3 regions of the Faecalibacterium sp. BIOML-A4 genome follow, and region 3 is predicted to be linked to each of the others. Evidence: riboswitches for the same ligand, from Rfam matches in the RefSeq annotation. Region 3 holds a riboswitch; each other region holds the start of a gene.

Region 1 (4,490 bases), on a different contig from region 3:
TGTGCCCATGCGCGCTTGGTCAACTCGCCCAGACGCACCAGCTCCTCGATCTGGCACACATCGGTGGCGTCAGCCAGACAGCCGGGACGGCAGGCGTCGCCCAGCGAGATGGTCACATCGTGCTCGGCGCAGATCTCGCAGATCTCGTCAAAGTGCTCGTAGAAGGGGTTCTCGTTGCCGGTCATGCTCATCCATGCAAACACCAGAGAGCCGCCGCGGCTGACAATGTTCATCTTGCGCTTGTGCTTGCGGATCTGCTCGATGGTCTTGCGGGTGATGCCGCAGTGCAGGGTAACAAAGTCCACACCGTCCTCTGCATGCAGGCGCACCACATCGATGAAGTCCTGTGCGGTCAGCTCAGCCAGATCGCGCTGATAGTGGATGACCGAATCGTACACCGGCACGGTACCGATCATCACCGGGCACTCGTGGGTCAGCTTCTGGCGGAAGGGCTGGGTGTTGCCGTGGCTGGAAAGATCCATAATGGCTTCGGCACCCATGTTGACGGCGCTCATCACCTTCTGCATCTCCACGTTGTAGTCCTTGCAGTCGCGGGAGACACCAAGGTTCACGTTGATCTTGGTGCGCAGCATGGAGCCGACACCCTCGGGGTTCAAACACTCGTGGTGCTTGTTGGCCGGGATGGCAACCTTGCCCTCGGCCACCCACTGGCGGATCTCCTCGGTGGTGCGATACTCTTTTTTAGCCACGATCTCCATCTGCGGCGTGATGATGCCCTTGCGGGCAGCATCCATCTGAGTGGTATAAGTCTGCATACGCTCTGTTCCTCCAAATGACAGTTTATCTCTGAACAGCAGGGTGCTGGTCATACAAGGGTAGGGAAAGGCAGCCGTCATTCAGAAAAAACAGAACGTTCTGGATGCCGGCACCTGCGCAAAATACGCTTTTCATGTTGGTTTTCTCCATGAATTTTATAACGCGGCCCAAGGTGGTGTCCCCGGTTTGCCGCGGGATCGGTCAGATGATCTGCTCCGACAGGGCTTTCAACTCTTTGCACTCGGTCTCGATGTCGTCTGCTGCAAAGATGGCGCTCACAAGGGCCACGCCATCCACACCGGTGCCCTTGAGCTGCAGGATGTTCTCCTTGTGGATGCCGCCAATGGCCACCACCGGGATGTCCACGGCATCACAGATGGCCTTCAGGGTCTCGTGGGGCAGAACATCCACATCGGTCTTGGTGTGGGTGGCAAAGGCTGCGCCCACGCCAAGGCAGTCTGCGCCGTGCTTGACGGCTTCCAGTGCTTCCTCCACACTGTGGACGGAAACGCCGATCATCATTCCCTCGCCCACACGGGCGCGCACCTGCGCTGCGGCCATATCCTCCTGCCCCACATGCACGCCCTCGGCGTGGCAGCGGATGGCAATGTCCACATTGTCGTTCACAAAGAACGGCACGCCGTAGCGCTGGCACAGAGCATGGATCTCCACAGCCTCTTTCAGAAAAGCTTCGTCGTCCAGCTCTTTTTCACGCAGCTGCACACAGGTGACACCGCCCTTCAGGGCGCTCTCCACCTGTTCATAGAGGGTCTGTTTGCCCACCCATGCGTGGTCGGTGACGGCATACAGAAGCATGTTCTGCTTATCGCACTTCATAGTTTGCTCCTTCTTCCAGCTGATCCGGGGTCATATTGTAAATGGCATCGATGATATAATTGCGGTAGGTGGAGTTGCCGTCCAGCGGGGTCAGGCGCTTGTGGGCGATCTCGCCCGCAAGCCCCATGGCGCACACTGCGGCTGCAGCGGCTTCCAGCGGATGTCCGGGGTTGGCGGTAACGAACGCCGCCGTGAGGGCCGAAAGCTGGCAGCCCGTACCGGTGATGCTGCTCATCATAGCATTGCCGTTGCGGATGCAGTAGGCTTTTTCGGCATCGGCCACGATGTCGATGGCACCGGTAATGGCAATAACGGCACCCGTCTGGGCTGCAAAGGCCTTGGCAAAGGCCACGGCACTGTCCAGATTTTCCTCAGTAACTTTATCGGCCACATCGGCATCCACGCCCTTGGTGGTTCCCGCGCCGGAGGCCAGCGTTTTGATCTCCGAGATGTTGCCGCGAATCACGGTGAACTTTACGTCCCGGAGCAGGCGGAAAGCCGTGTCGGTGCGCAGGCGGGATGCACCCGCACCCACCGGGTCCAGCACCACAGGATGGCCCAGCTGGTTTGCCTTTTTGCCCGCCAGCAGCATGCTGGTGATGGTGCGGCTGTTCAGGGTGCCGATGTTGATGTTCAGACCGCCGCAGATGGTGGTGATGTCCTCCACCTCGGCGGCATCGTCGGCCATGATGGGCGAAGCACCGCAGGCCAGCACCATGTTGGCGCAGTCGTTCACGGTGACGTAGTTGGTAATGTTATGGATGAGCGGGCAGGTGCGGCGCAGGTTCTCGAATTCTGTTTTGAACATTCGGGTGCCCCTCCGTCAGGAAAGGCTCTTCTGCATGCTGTGCAGAGCGCCGGAGCGCTGCAGGCTGTACACCAGCACGCCCGCAATGATGGAACCCACTGCAGTGGAGATGAGGAACGGCACGATGTAGGCATAGAACGCGATGTCGCCGGCGCTCTTGCCCATGAGGAAGATGGCCACCGGGTAAGCGCACAGGCCGCCCAGAATGCTGGTGCCGAACACCTCGCCCACCATGGTGGCAAGGATGTTTTTGGTCTTATGGTACACAAGGCCGCACAGCAGTGCGCCGAACATGCTGCCGGGGAAGGCCATCAGGCTGCCCAGACCCAGCAGATTGCGCAGCAGCGAGGCCACAAAGGCCACGCCCACGCCCCACCACGGGCCAAGCAGCACCGCGCAGGTCACATTGACCATGTGCTGGATGGGTGCACATTTGCTGCCGAACATGGGGAAGCTGAATACGCTGCCCACCACGCACAGAGCGCACAGCATGCCGGCCAGCGCCAGCTTTTTCACAGAGATTTTTTTCATAAGGCAAGGCTCCTCTCCAAACCTGCGGAAGCAGCAAAACCATACAGCGCCTCCGCAAACAGCCCGCACCCGGTGCCAGACCCGGCGCAGGAACTATAAGAAGCGGTCGAGACTTTCTGGTCTCCTCTCACGCCGGAACACGGCTTCCCATCGCTGACGGTCACAAAGCTCAGGGCGCTCCCCCTCAGCCCGCTGCGGCACTTCCGCAGAAAAGTACAAGGTATCCTCCTTAATGGTAATAGGTACACAACAAAAAACAGGAGACACCTTCCGCGGTGCCTCCTGCAAAAAATCATCCATTCTGACTTCCTACGGCGGCATTATCCGCATCAGGTAAAAGGGTCGAAGTTTAAGTACTTCCTCTCAGCCTGCTTCACAAGCTCCCCTGTATTTGATTGTGACTGTATTTTACACCCTTTGCGCACAAATTGCAAGAGGGGGCAAAGGCGCGCACAGCGTTGCAAAACGTTTTTCACGCAGGTTTTGGGGCGTTTCACGCAGGTTTTATTGAAAAAGAAGGTGAACTATGGTATTTTCAAGGTGGACGCATACCCCCCCCGTAAGCAAAAAAGAGGAATTCCGTATGAAGCAGACGACCCTGACCCAAAGGCTGCTCTCAGCCCTCGTGGCGCTGTGCATGGTGCTGAGCGTGTGCGCACCCGCCTTTGCGGATGTGACCGACCCTGATATGGCCAAGGCCGCACAGTGGTGCACCGAGCAGGGCACCATGGGTGCCAAGGGCGACCGCTTTGAGCCCGAAGGCTGGACCCCGAAGTTCAAGGTGATCGAAGTGTGGAACAAGACGTTCCCCGCAGCCTGATGCCGGCAGTGTGGATGCCGTGCTCGGTTCGGACCTTTTCCGTGAAAATGGGGCTGTTGCAAAATAGCTCTCTGAAAAAATCATGAACAAAACCCGGAACCTTTTCTCGGCCAAAACGGCTCAAAAAGGGTTCCGGGTTTTTGATGTTATGCTGTTTCCGCCTTATCCGTTCCACCCTCTGGCAGAGGGGTCCAGCATTTCGGTGGCAGAGTAAATGAGGGCGTTGCAGATGGCTGCAGCCACATTGCTGCCGCCCTTGCGGCCCATGGCGGCGATGGCAGGCACGCCGTATCGCTCGCAGGCGGCAAACAGTACTTCCTTGCTTTCCACCACATTCACAAACCCCACCGGCACGCCAATGACCAGTGCAGGCCGCAGACCGGCTTCCATTTCCTCCGCAATGGTCAAAAGGGCCGTGGGCGCATTGCCAATGGCCAGAATGGCCCCCGGGTGCTCCCGGGCAGCGCGGTGCATGGCGGCAACGGCACGGGTGGTGCCCGCCTGCTTTGCGGCTTCGGCCACAGCGGGGTCTGCCATGTAGCAGATGGCTTCACCGTTCAGTTTTTTCAGGCCCGGCTTTGTGATGCCCGCCAGCGCCATATTAGTGTCGGTAACGATGAAAGCACCCGCGTGCAGGGCCTTGACTGCGGCTTCCACCGCGCCGGGTGTAAAGCGCAGATTTTTGGCATAGTCGAAATCCGCGGTGGTGTGGATGAC
Region 2 (4,490 bases), on a different contig from region 3:
CCACCACCGGCCCGGAGATCACCGGCGTGACCATGCATTCCGTCCCCGGCTGGGTGGGCGACGACCACTGCATCACCGCCGAGATCGAGGGCGTGAAGGCCGTGGTGGATATCTGCTCTTCCACCAGCGCCATTGCCGGTTGGAGCGTAGTTGCCCTGCTGCGCAACCTCTCCTCCCCCGTATGCTTCTATTAAAGGAGGGCTTTGCAGATGTTCAACAAACTGGTGGCCATTGAGCCGGTCAGTCTGATCCCCTCCGCTGAGCAGGAACTGCATCAGTATGCAGAAGAGGTGACCCTGTACCGCGATATCCCGGCCAGCGATGACCAGATCGTGCGGCGTATCGGAGATGCCGATGCTGTACTTCTGAGCTACACCTCCCGCATGGGCAAAAATGTGATCGAGCGCTGCCCGAATATCCGTTACATCGGCATGTGCTGCAGCCTGTATTCTGAGGAAAGCGCCAATGTGGATATCGCCTACGCCCGCACCCGCGGCATCAAAGTGCTGGGCATCCGGGACTACGGCGACCGCGGCGTTGTGGAGTACGTCCTGCATGAGCTCACCGGCATCCTGCACGGTTTTGGGATGCCCATGCTGCGGGACGAGCCGGTGGAGATCACCGGGCTGAAGGTCGGCGTCATCGGGCTGGGTGTGTCCGGCAAAATGATCGCCGATGCACTGCAGTTCATGGGTGCCGACATTGCCTATTACAGCCGCACCCGCAAGCCGGATGCCGAAGCTGTGGGCATGGCCTATAAGCCGCTGGCACAGCTGCTGACCGAGAGCGAGGTGGTGCTCACCTGCCTGAACAAGAACGTACTGCTGTTGGGCAAGGACGAATTTGCACAGCTGGGCGCAGGCAAGGTGCTGTTCAACACCTCCATCGGCCCGGGCTTTGACTCTGCTGCTCTGGAACAGTGGCTTGCTCTGCCGGGCACCCACTTCTTCTGTGACACCCGTGCCGCTGCCGGCCCGGTGGGCGAAGACTTCTTTGCCCGTGAGAATGTGCATTGCGCGAATGTTTCTGCCGGACGCACCAAGCAGGCTTTTGTGCTGCTGAGCCAGAAGGTGCTTGCAAATATCCGCACTGCACTGGGAGAATGATATAAAAAGGAAACGCTTCCCGGCCGGGGAAGCGTTTCCTTTTAGGCTTTATTCAAAATTGTTGTGATCTCTTCCAGATTCGCCGCAAATCGGATGCCCTGCTGGCGCTGCGGCGTGGAAAGGCCTTTCTCGATCATTTTGGCAAGCAGTGCTTTCAGGCTGTCGTAGTAGCCGTTCAGATCATACAGGATGCAGGGCGCGTCCAACTGGCCCAGCGAGACCTTGGACATTACCTCTGCGATCTCTTCCAGCGTGCCGGTGCCGCCGGGGAATGCGATGAAGGCATCGCCCAGCTCGATCATCTTCGTCTTGCGCTCGGTCATATCCTTGGTGACAATCAGCTTGGTCAGGCCATCGTGCTGCAGCTCCTGCTGCACAAAGAACTGCGGTTCCACACCGGTCACCGTGCCGCCTGCATCCAGCGCGCTCTGGGCAAGCTGGCCCATCAGGCCGCTGCGGGAGCCGCCGTACACAAGGCGGTGCCCGTTTGCACCGATCCAGCTGCCCAGTTCCCGGACAGCTTCCGCCAGCGCAGGATCATTGCCCGCATTTGCTCCAAGATAGACCGTGATGTTCATGGTATTTCCCCCTTTGTTTTTTCCATTTTACCACGCAGCGGGCCGATTGAAAAGGGCCATCCCCTTGCAAATGCAGCGGCACTGTGGTATTCTTGAACGCAGAAAAAGGGAGCCTGCAAAAGCAGGCTGAGAGTGGGCTGTTTGCCCAGACCTGTGACCTGATTTGGACAATGCCAACGTAGGGAGATACTGCTGCTTCAAAGTGCGGAGGTGCCTCTTTGCGGGCATTTCCGCATTTTTTGCAAAGGAAGTTGTAACCATGAAAACTGCATTGACGATTGCCGGCAGCGATTCCAGCGGCGGTGCTGGCATCCAGGCCGATATCAAAACCATGACTGCAAACGGCGTGTACGCCATGAGCGCCATTACCGCACTGACTGCCCAGAACACCACAGGTGTGACCGGCATTTTTGAAGCCACGCCCGAATTTCTGGCACAGGAGATCGATGCCATTTTTACCGACATCTACCCGGATGCCGTCAAGATCGGCATGGTATCCTCGGCAGAGCTGATCGGTGTGATCGCCGAAAAGCTGCACACCTATGGCGCAAAGCATATCGTGGTGGACCCGGTGATGGTTGCCACCTCCGGCTCCAAGCTGCTGCGGGACGATGCCGTGCAGGCACTGACCGAAAAGCTGCTGCCCATGGCAGAGGTGGTCACCCCCAACATTCCGGAGGCTGAGATCCTTTCCGGCATGAAGATCACCGATGCGGCCGGAATGGAGGCCGCTGCAAAGCTGATCAGCGAGAAATACCACTGTGCCGTGCTGTGCAAGGGCGGCCACCAGATCAACGATGCCGACGAGCTTCTGTGGCGGGACGGCTGCGGCAAATGGTTCCGCGGCAAGCGCATTGCAAACCCCAATACCCACGGCACCGGCTGCACCCTGTCCAGCGCTATTGCGTCCAATCTGGCAAAGGGCTATGATCTGGATGCATCTGTGGAGCGCGCAAAGGCCTACATTTCCGGCTGTCTTTCTGCCATGCTGGATCTGGGCCACGGCTCCGGCCCGATGGACCATATGTTTGCACTGAAGGGAGAGTTTGTGGGTGAGTGAGCAGACCTTTGTGCAGCAGCTGGTGCAGGAAAGTCTGCCCGTGTGGGAGCAGTGCCTGCATTCGGAATTTCTGGAAAGACTTGCGGATGGCACACTGGATGAAGCCTGCTTCAAGGGCTACATCGTGGAGGACAGTCTTTACCTGCGGGAATATGCCAAGGTGTTTGCCTGGGGCATGACCAAGGCAAAGGATATGCAGACCATCCGCACCTACTATTCCCTGCTTTCCTTCGTGAATGAGAGCGAGGATGCAGCCCGCCTGCACTATCTCAAGCACTTTGGACTGACCGATGAAGGCATCCAGAGCCTGCCGCTGCGGCCGGAGAACCGTGCCTATGTGGACTCTATGATCGAAGCCGCCAAAAACGGCGAGGGCGCAGCCGAGTGCATGATGGCCTGCCTGCCCTGTATGCTGAGCTATGGCTGGATCTTCCAGAAACTGCTGGAAGAAAAGCCTTCCGTGCAGGATACCCTTTATGGTACACTGGTGGTGGACTATGCTGACAAGGGCTATGAGGCGGCCTGCCGCGACTGGGCCGTGTTTGCAGAAAAAGTCTGCGAAGGCCTGAGCGACGAGCGCCTTGCCCGCTGCCGCGAGATCTTCCATGCCTGCTCGGCGCACGAGCTGAACTTCTGGGCCATGGCAGCTTTCCCGCGCAGTGACCTGTAATTTTTCCTAAAATATAAAATGCACCCGGCCTGTGGGTAGAACCGCAGCAACCGGGTGCATTTGTTTTGTTCAGGGTTTCGTGGCCGCAACCACAGGCATGAGCCTTAGTGCCGGAAACAAGGGAACCCTAAAACAAAAACTCCCCCGGCTCTTCTGCCGAGGGAGTGGAAAAGAAAAACGCCCCTAACAGAAGAATTCTCTTCTGTCAAGGACGAATAAAATATGGCCTTTTATCCGCGGTGCCACCCTGACTTCATGGGCATGACCCCATGCACTTGGCGGGATGCCAACACATCCCCGGCAACTGACGTATGCCCTACGTTGCAGAATACTGTGCGGCGAAAGTTCTCCGCAGTTCCCTGCACCCTCAGCGGTCCATTTCGGGAAAATATAACGCAAAGTCACACTTTCCTTGACGAACTGTTTCCGGTCTGCTTCTCAGCTGCGCAGGCTCTCTGTACAGGCATGGTTCGCCGTTATCTCCGCTTCAACGGTTTAGTGTATTGAATTTGGCTATATTAAACCACGGATTTTTCGTTTGTCAATACCTGTTTGCAAATTTTTCAAAATCAGCCTATGTCCACAGTGGGTTCAGCGCTTCCGGCGGCTGTTCGTGCTGGAAAACTTCACCGCTTTTGCCGGCCTGCGGCGGCTGTGCAGCGCACTGTAGTAGCCAAAGGCAGTGCCGCATAAGCCGCCCACAATGTGCATGAAGTTTGCTACATTGTCGTGCACAAAAATGATATCGTACACCTGCTGACCAAAGTACAGCGCTGCAACCAGCAGCATGGTGACCGGGATGCCGCCGGAGAAGCCCGCCAGCGACGAAAGCATGATAAGCATGAACACGATGCCGGACGCGCCCAGCAGCCCTGAACGCGGGAACAGCACGCATTGCAGCACGCCGGTGACCAGAGCGGTGAACACCATGCCGCACAAAAGCGGCTTGCTGCCGTACTTTTCCTCCATTGGCGGGCCAACAACGAGCAGCAGCAGCATGTTATTCAGAAAGTGGTCCCAGCTGGCATGGCCCAGCACATGGCCGAACAGCCGGATGTAGAACAGCGGGTCCTTCA
Region 3 (4,490 bases):
TAGCTGCGGCTTACGGTGTGCCGGGCCTGCGCAATTTTGTGCAGCTGTGTATGTGGTATCTGCTGCTGAACCTGCTGCTGTGCGGAGCCGTGCTGCTGCCCGGAGTGCAAAGCGCAAATCTCTGCGTCTATCTGCCGCTGTCTCCGGGCCGGCTGCTGCTGTGCTGCGGTGCAGTGCTTGCCGTGCTGCGCGGCGTACTGTTCTGCTTTGGCCGTGCAGGCACCCGCTGCTTTGCCGCTGTGCTGGAGCTGGAAGGTGCAGTCCTCTCCGTACAGGCTTTCTGCGACACCGGCTTCTCAGTGCAGGACCCGCTGACCGGGCAGGCAGTGGTTCTGGTCTATTATCCTGCCGTGCGCAGCGCCCTGCCGCAGGAGCTGCGCACATTTCTGGACCGTTATTTTGCCTGCGGCACGGCACCGCCGCCGGAGCTGCGGGTGCGGCTGGTGCCCTGCACCACCATTGCCGGGCACTGCGTGCTGCCTGCCGTTCCGGCCAAGGCCCTGCGCACCAGCAAAGGCAGTGCAGCGGGCATTCTGGCCGCATTCTGCCGCCCGGAAACACAGCAGCCATGGACAGCTCTGCTGGGCAGCGAACTGGCCGTACAGCTGGGCATCCGCTGAGAAGCGTTTGATGCGATCGATATCTATAGATGTACAGGAGGGGTATTCATGTTTCATGTTCTGCACCGGTTCTGGCGTTGGCTCCTTGCACGGCTGGGCTATTGCGGCGGCGCACATTTTCTGGCGGGCGCGCCCAGCCTGCCCCCGCCCCTGACCCCGGAACAGGAAAAGGTCCTGCTCTCCCGTATGGCTGCAGGCGATGCCGCTGCCCGGGACGACCTGATCACCCACAACCTGCGGCTGGTGGTGTATCTTGCCAAAAAGTACGAAAGCAGCGGTGTGCCTGCCGAGGACATGATCAGCATTGGCACCATCGGGCTGATCAAGGCGGTGAACACCTTCACGCCGGAGCGCAGCATCAAGCTGGCCACCTACGCCAGCCGCTGCATCGGCAATGAAATTCTGATGTACTTACGCAAAAGCTCCAACCGCCGTCAGGAAGCCAGCATCGACGAACCGCTGAACGTGGATGGCGACGGCAACGAGCTGCTGCTTTCTGATATTCTGGGCAGTGATGAGAACCAGATCAGCCAGCGGCTGGAGCAGGATGCGGAGCGTGCCGTGCTGCGCCGGGCCGTGGACAGCCTGTCCCCGCGGGAACGGCAGATCATGGAGCTGCGCTTTGGTCTGGCGGACGGCATTGAGCGCACCCAGAAGGAGGCCGCCGACGCACTGGGCATCAGCCAAAGCTACATTTCCCGGCTGGAAAAACGGATCATCCACACCTTAAAAGTACAATTGGAAAACGAGTGAGGTGAAAAAACGCGGACTGCCGCCCGCTGGGCTTGACAATCCACGCTGATTCGCGTATAATAAAGCTACAAAAGGCGCTGGCCCTGCAAACGGCTAGTTCCTTACCGGATTAGTCAAGAAAAGATGACCGCTCGGATTGGGACTCGAGGCGGTCATTTTTTCTTTTTGTCATCACTGTGAGAAACAGTCCATGTAATTTCAAACGTAACGTAGATTGCTCCGCCGAGAAGCGTGAGCAGAAGCACGACCTGTTCGAACGTCATGGTGCATCCCCCCTTTCCGCCCTTGGACATCCGGGGAGAACGAGATCTTCAAGAAAAAATCGTCTTTAGCCGGCACCCAAGTACCGGTAAGGACTAGCCGCCTGCGTTTGTGGGCACAGCGCCTGATGGCGGCGTTGCCGCCGCAAATACAGCATATCATAGATCCGCACAAAAAACAATATTTTGCCGCGCTTTCCTGCCAAACGGGAAAGCGCACAGTTTTTTCCACGCATACAATGCCGCTGCGCATCCCATACTCCCGGTGAAGATCAAAACAGACCGGGGGCGTTTGGATGTACAACAAAGTGGAGCTGTGCGGCATGAACACTGCAAAGCTGCCTGTGCTGACCGAAGCCGAAAAACGGGAGCTGCTGGCCCGCGCCCACGCCGGTGATGCAGCAGCCCGGGAACAAATGGTGGAAGGCAACCTGCGGCTGGTGCTCAGCGTGGTGCAGCGGTTCGCCCAGCGCGGCGAAAATCTGGACGACCTGTTTCAGGTGGGGTGCATCGGCCTGATCAAGGCCATCGATCATTTTGACCCCGCCCAGCCGGTGCGCTTCTCCACCTACGGCGTGCCCATGATCATTGGCGAGATCCGGCGTTTTCTGCGGGACAACAATGCCCTGCGGGTGAGCCGCAGCCTGCGGGATACCGCCTACCGGGCCATGCAGAGCCGCGAAGCGCTGGAAAAGCAGCTTGGCCGCGAGCCGACCATGGACGAGATTGCCCAGAGCGCCGGGCTCACCCGCCGGGAAGTGACGGCGGCGCTGGAATCGGTGGTGGAGCCGATCAGTCTGGAAGAGCCGGTGTACACCGATGGCGGCGATGCGATGTATGTGATCGATCAGGTGCGGGACCCGGACGGCGAGGACAGCTGGATCAGCGGGCTGCAGTTCCGGCAGACCGTGGCCGGGCTGACCCCGCGGGAAAAGCGGATCATGGAGCTGCGCTACCTGCAGGGCAAGACCCAGATGGAGGTGGCACAGGAGATCGGCATCAGTCAGGCACAGGTCAGCCGGTTGGAAAAAGGCGCACTGAGCCAGTTCCGCACCCGGGACTGAACCTAAAAAAGGCGGCACAGCTTCCGTTTTGTTCGGAAGTGTGCCGTCTTTTATCTGCGGCTGTATTTGCGCCGGGTGGCCGCACCGCCGCGCAGATGCCGCTCTGCCTTATTGCAGGCCAGAACCGCCCGCACCTGCCGGAACAGCTCCGGCTGCAGCGTCCGCAGCCGCACCGCAACATCCTTGTGCACGGTGGACTTGCTGCACCCGAACACCGCTGCCGCCGCACGCACTGTGGCCCGGTTGGCCGCGATATATTCGCCCAGCTGTACCGCCCTCTGTTCGGGGTCTCCCTTCATATCCAGACTCCTCCCATTGTGAACTTATGGTACAGCCTATGCACAGGCCGGGGCAGATATGTTCCGCCGGGGCTTGACTTTTGCGCCGGACGCGCTATACTTTTGCATGGACATAAAAACAGGGGTGCCGAAAGGCTGAGATCCGCGTTTTGCGGAGTACCCTTTTACCTGACCGGACAATGCCGGCGTGGGAGTTTGCAGAACTGTCCGTTCTTTCACAAACCCCGTGCGCCTGCTGGAAAGCGGGCGCATTTTGTTTTTGTGTACTATTGTTCTGAGAAGAGGAATCCCTATGACCAAAACCTATTCCAAAACCCGCATTCTGGTGGAGGGTGCGCTGATGATCGCCCTGTCCACCGTTTTGAGCATGATCCAGATCCCGCTCATGCCCCACGGCGGTTCCATCACCCTGTTCAGCATGGTGCCCATTCTGGTAATGAGCTACCGCCACGGCGCAAAGTGGGGCATCATGACCGCTTTCGTCAACAGCCTGATCCAGCTTGTGCAGGGCCTTGGCAATCTGGCATACTGCCAGACCCTCACGGCACAGGTGGGCTGCGTGCTGCTGGACTACCTTCTGGCCTTCACGGTTCTGGGCTTTGCCTGCCTGATCGCAAAGCCTTTCCGCAGCCGCACCGTGGGTGTCGGTGTCAGCGCCTTTGTGGTGTGCCTGCTGCGCTTTTTGTGCAGCTTTCTGTCCGGTTACATCGTCTGGAAGGACTACGACTACGCTTTCAGCTGGATGACCGAAATCGGCTTTCCCGGCATCTCCAACATGAGCGTGGACGGTCTGTGCTGGCTGTACAGTGCCGTGTACAACGCCACCTACATGCTGCCCGAAGCCATTCTGACCACGGTCCTTGTGGTGATCCTGATCCGTGTCGCACCGCAGATCTTCGACCCGCAGAACGCAAGAGCGTAAGTTTTTTCGCAGTCATTTTTCCCGCCGGGAAGGGCATTTCCCCGGCGGGAATTTTTTTGCAGAAAATCCCAAAAAAGCTGTTGACAATCCGGCAAAGCGCTGGTATAATTACTCCTGTCGTCAGGCACGGCACAAACATCTGGGGGATTAGCTCAGCTGGGAGAGCGCTTGCATGGCATGCAAGAGGTCACCGGTTCGATCCCGGTATTCTCCACCAGAAGGAAAAGCACCGCACGGAAACGTGTGGTGTTTTTTGTTGTTACCGACCAAAGGAGAAACTATGAGCTACGCGATCGTATTCAGCAGTAAAACAGGCAACACAAAATTATTGGCAGACACGCTGCACGCCTGTCTGCCACAGGAAAACTGCTGCTATTTTGGCACCCCGGACCCTGCTGCCATGGAAGCAGACGACCTCTATGTGGGCTTCTGGACAGACAAGGGAAACGCTGACGAAAGCACTTTGGACTTTTTGAAGCAGCTGCACGGCAAAAATATCTTCCTTTTTGGCACCGCCGGCTTTGGCGGCAGTGAGGAGTATTTCAACAAGATCCTGAAAAAGGTGGAGCGTT

What was found. A riboswitch is a leader RNA that binds a small molecule or an ion and turns the genes downstream of it on or off. The one in region 3 is predicted to bind thiamine pyrophosphate.
Region 1: linked by a shared signal. The riboswitch ahead of thiW (energy coupling factor transporter S component ThiW) and the one ahead of GKG34_RS04320 (energy-coupled thiamine transporter ThiT) in region 3 are both predicted to bind thiamine pyrophosphate.
Region 2: linked by a shared signal. The riboswitch ahead of thiD (bifunctional hydroxymethylpyrimidine kinase/phosphomethylpyrimidine kinase) and the one ahead of GKG34_RS04320 (energy-coupled thiamine transporter ThiT) in region 3 are both predicted to bind thiamine pyrophosphate.

Annotation. Positions count from the first base shown of each region.
Region 1 is NZ_WKZG01000011.1:26,169-30,658, reverse strand. Features, by position in the region: gene thiC (phosphomethylpyrimidine synthase ThiC) at 1-776, opposite strand, end outside; gene thiE (thiamine phosphate synthase) at 979-1,614, opposite strand; gene thiM (hydroxyethylthiazole kinase) at 1,601-2,422, opposite strand; gene thiW (energy coupling factor transporter S component ThiW) at 2,438-2,953, opposite strand; TPP riboswitch at 3,243-3,350, opposite strand; gene GKG34_RS08805 (hypothetical protein) at 3,537-3,773, shown strand; gene GKG34_RS08800 (precorrin-8X methylmutase) at 3,936-4,490, opposite strand, start outside.
Region 2 is NZ_WKZG01000015.1:45,306-49,795, forward strand. Features, by position in the region: gene GKG34_RS10800 (aspartate dehydrogenase domain-containing protein) at 1-194, shown strand, start outside; gene GKG34_RS10805 (D-isomer specific 2-hydroxyacid dehydrogenase family protein) at 210-1,106, shown strand; gene GKG34_RS10810 (TIGR00730 family Rossman fold protein) at 1,148-1,684, opposite strand; TPP riboswitch at 1,780-1,887, shown strand; gene thiD (bifunctional hydroxymethylpyrimidine kinase/phosphomethylpyrimidine kinase) at 1,944-2,744, shown strand; gene GKG34_RS10820 (TENA/THI-4 family protein) at 2,737-3,414, shown strand; gene GKG34_RS10825 (rhomboid family intramembrane serine protease) at 4,006-4,490, opposite strand, start outside.
Region 3 is NZ_WKZG01000004.1:128,234-132,723, forward strand. Features, by position in the region: gene GKG34_RS04300 (sigma-E processing peptidase SpoIIGA) at 1-620, shown strand, start outside; gene GKG34_RS04305 (sigma-70 family RNA polymerase sigma factor) at 669-1,373, shown strand; gene sigG (RNA polymerase sporulation sigma factor SigG) at 1,930-2,697, shown strand; gene GKG34_RS04315 (sporulation transcriptional regulator SpoIIID) at 2,748-2,996, opposite strand; TPP riboswitch at 3,107-3,206, shown strand; gene GKG34_RS04320 (energy-coupled thiamine transporter ThiT) at 3,289-3,918, shown strand; tRNA gene GKG34_RS04325 (tRNA-Ala) at 4,060-4,135, shown strand; gene bilS (flavodoxin family protein BilS) at 4,199-4,490, shown strand, end outside.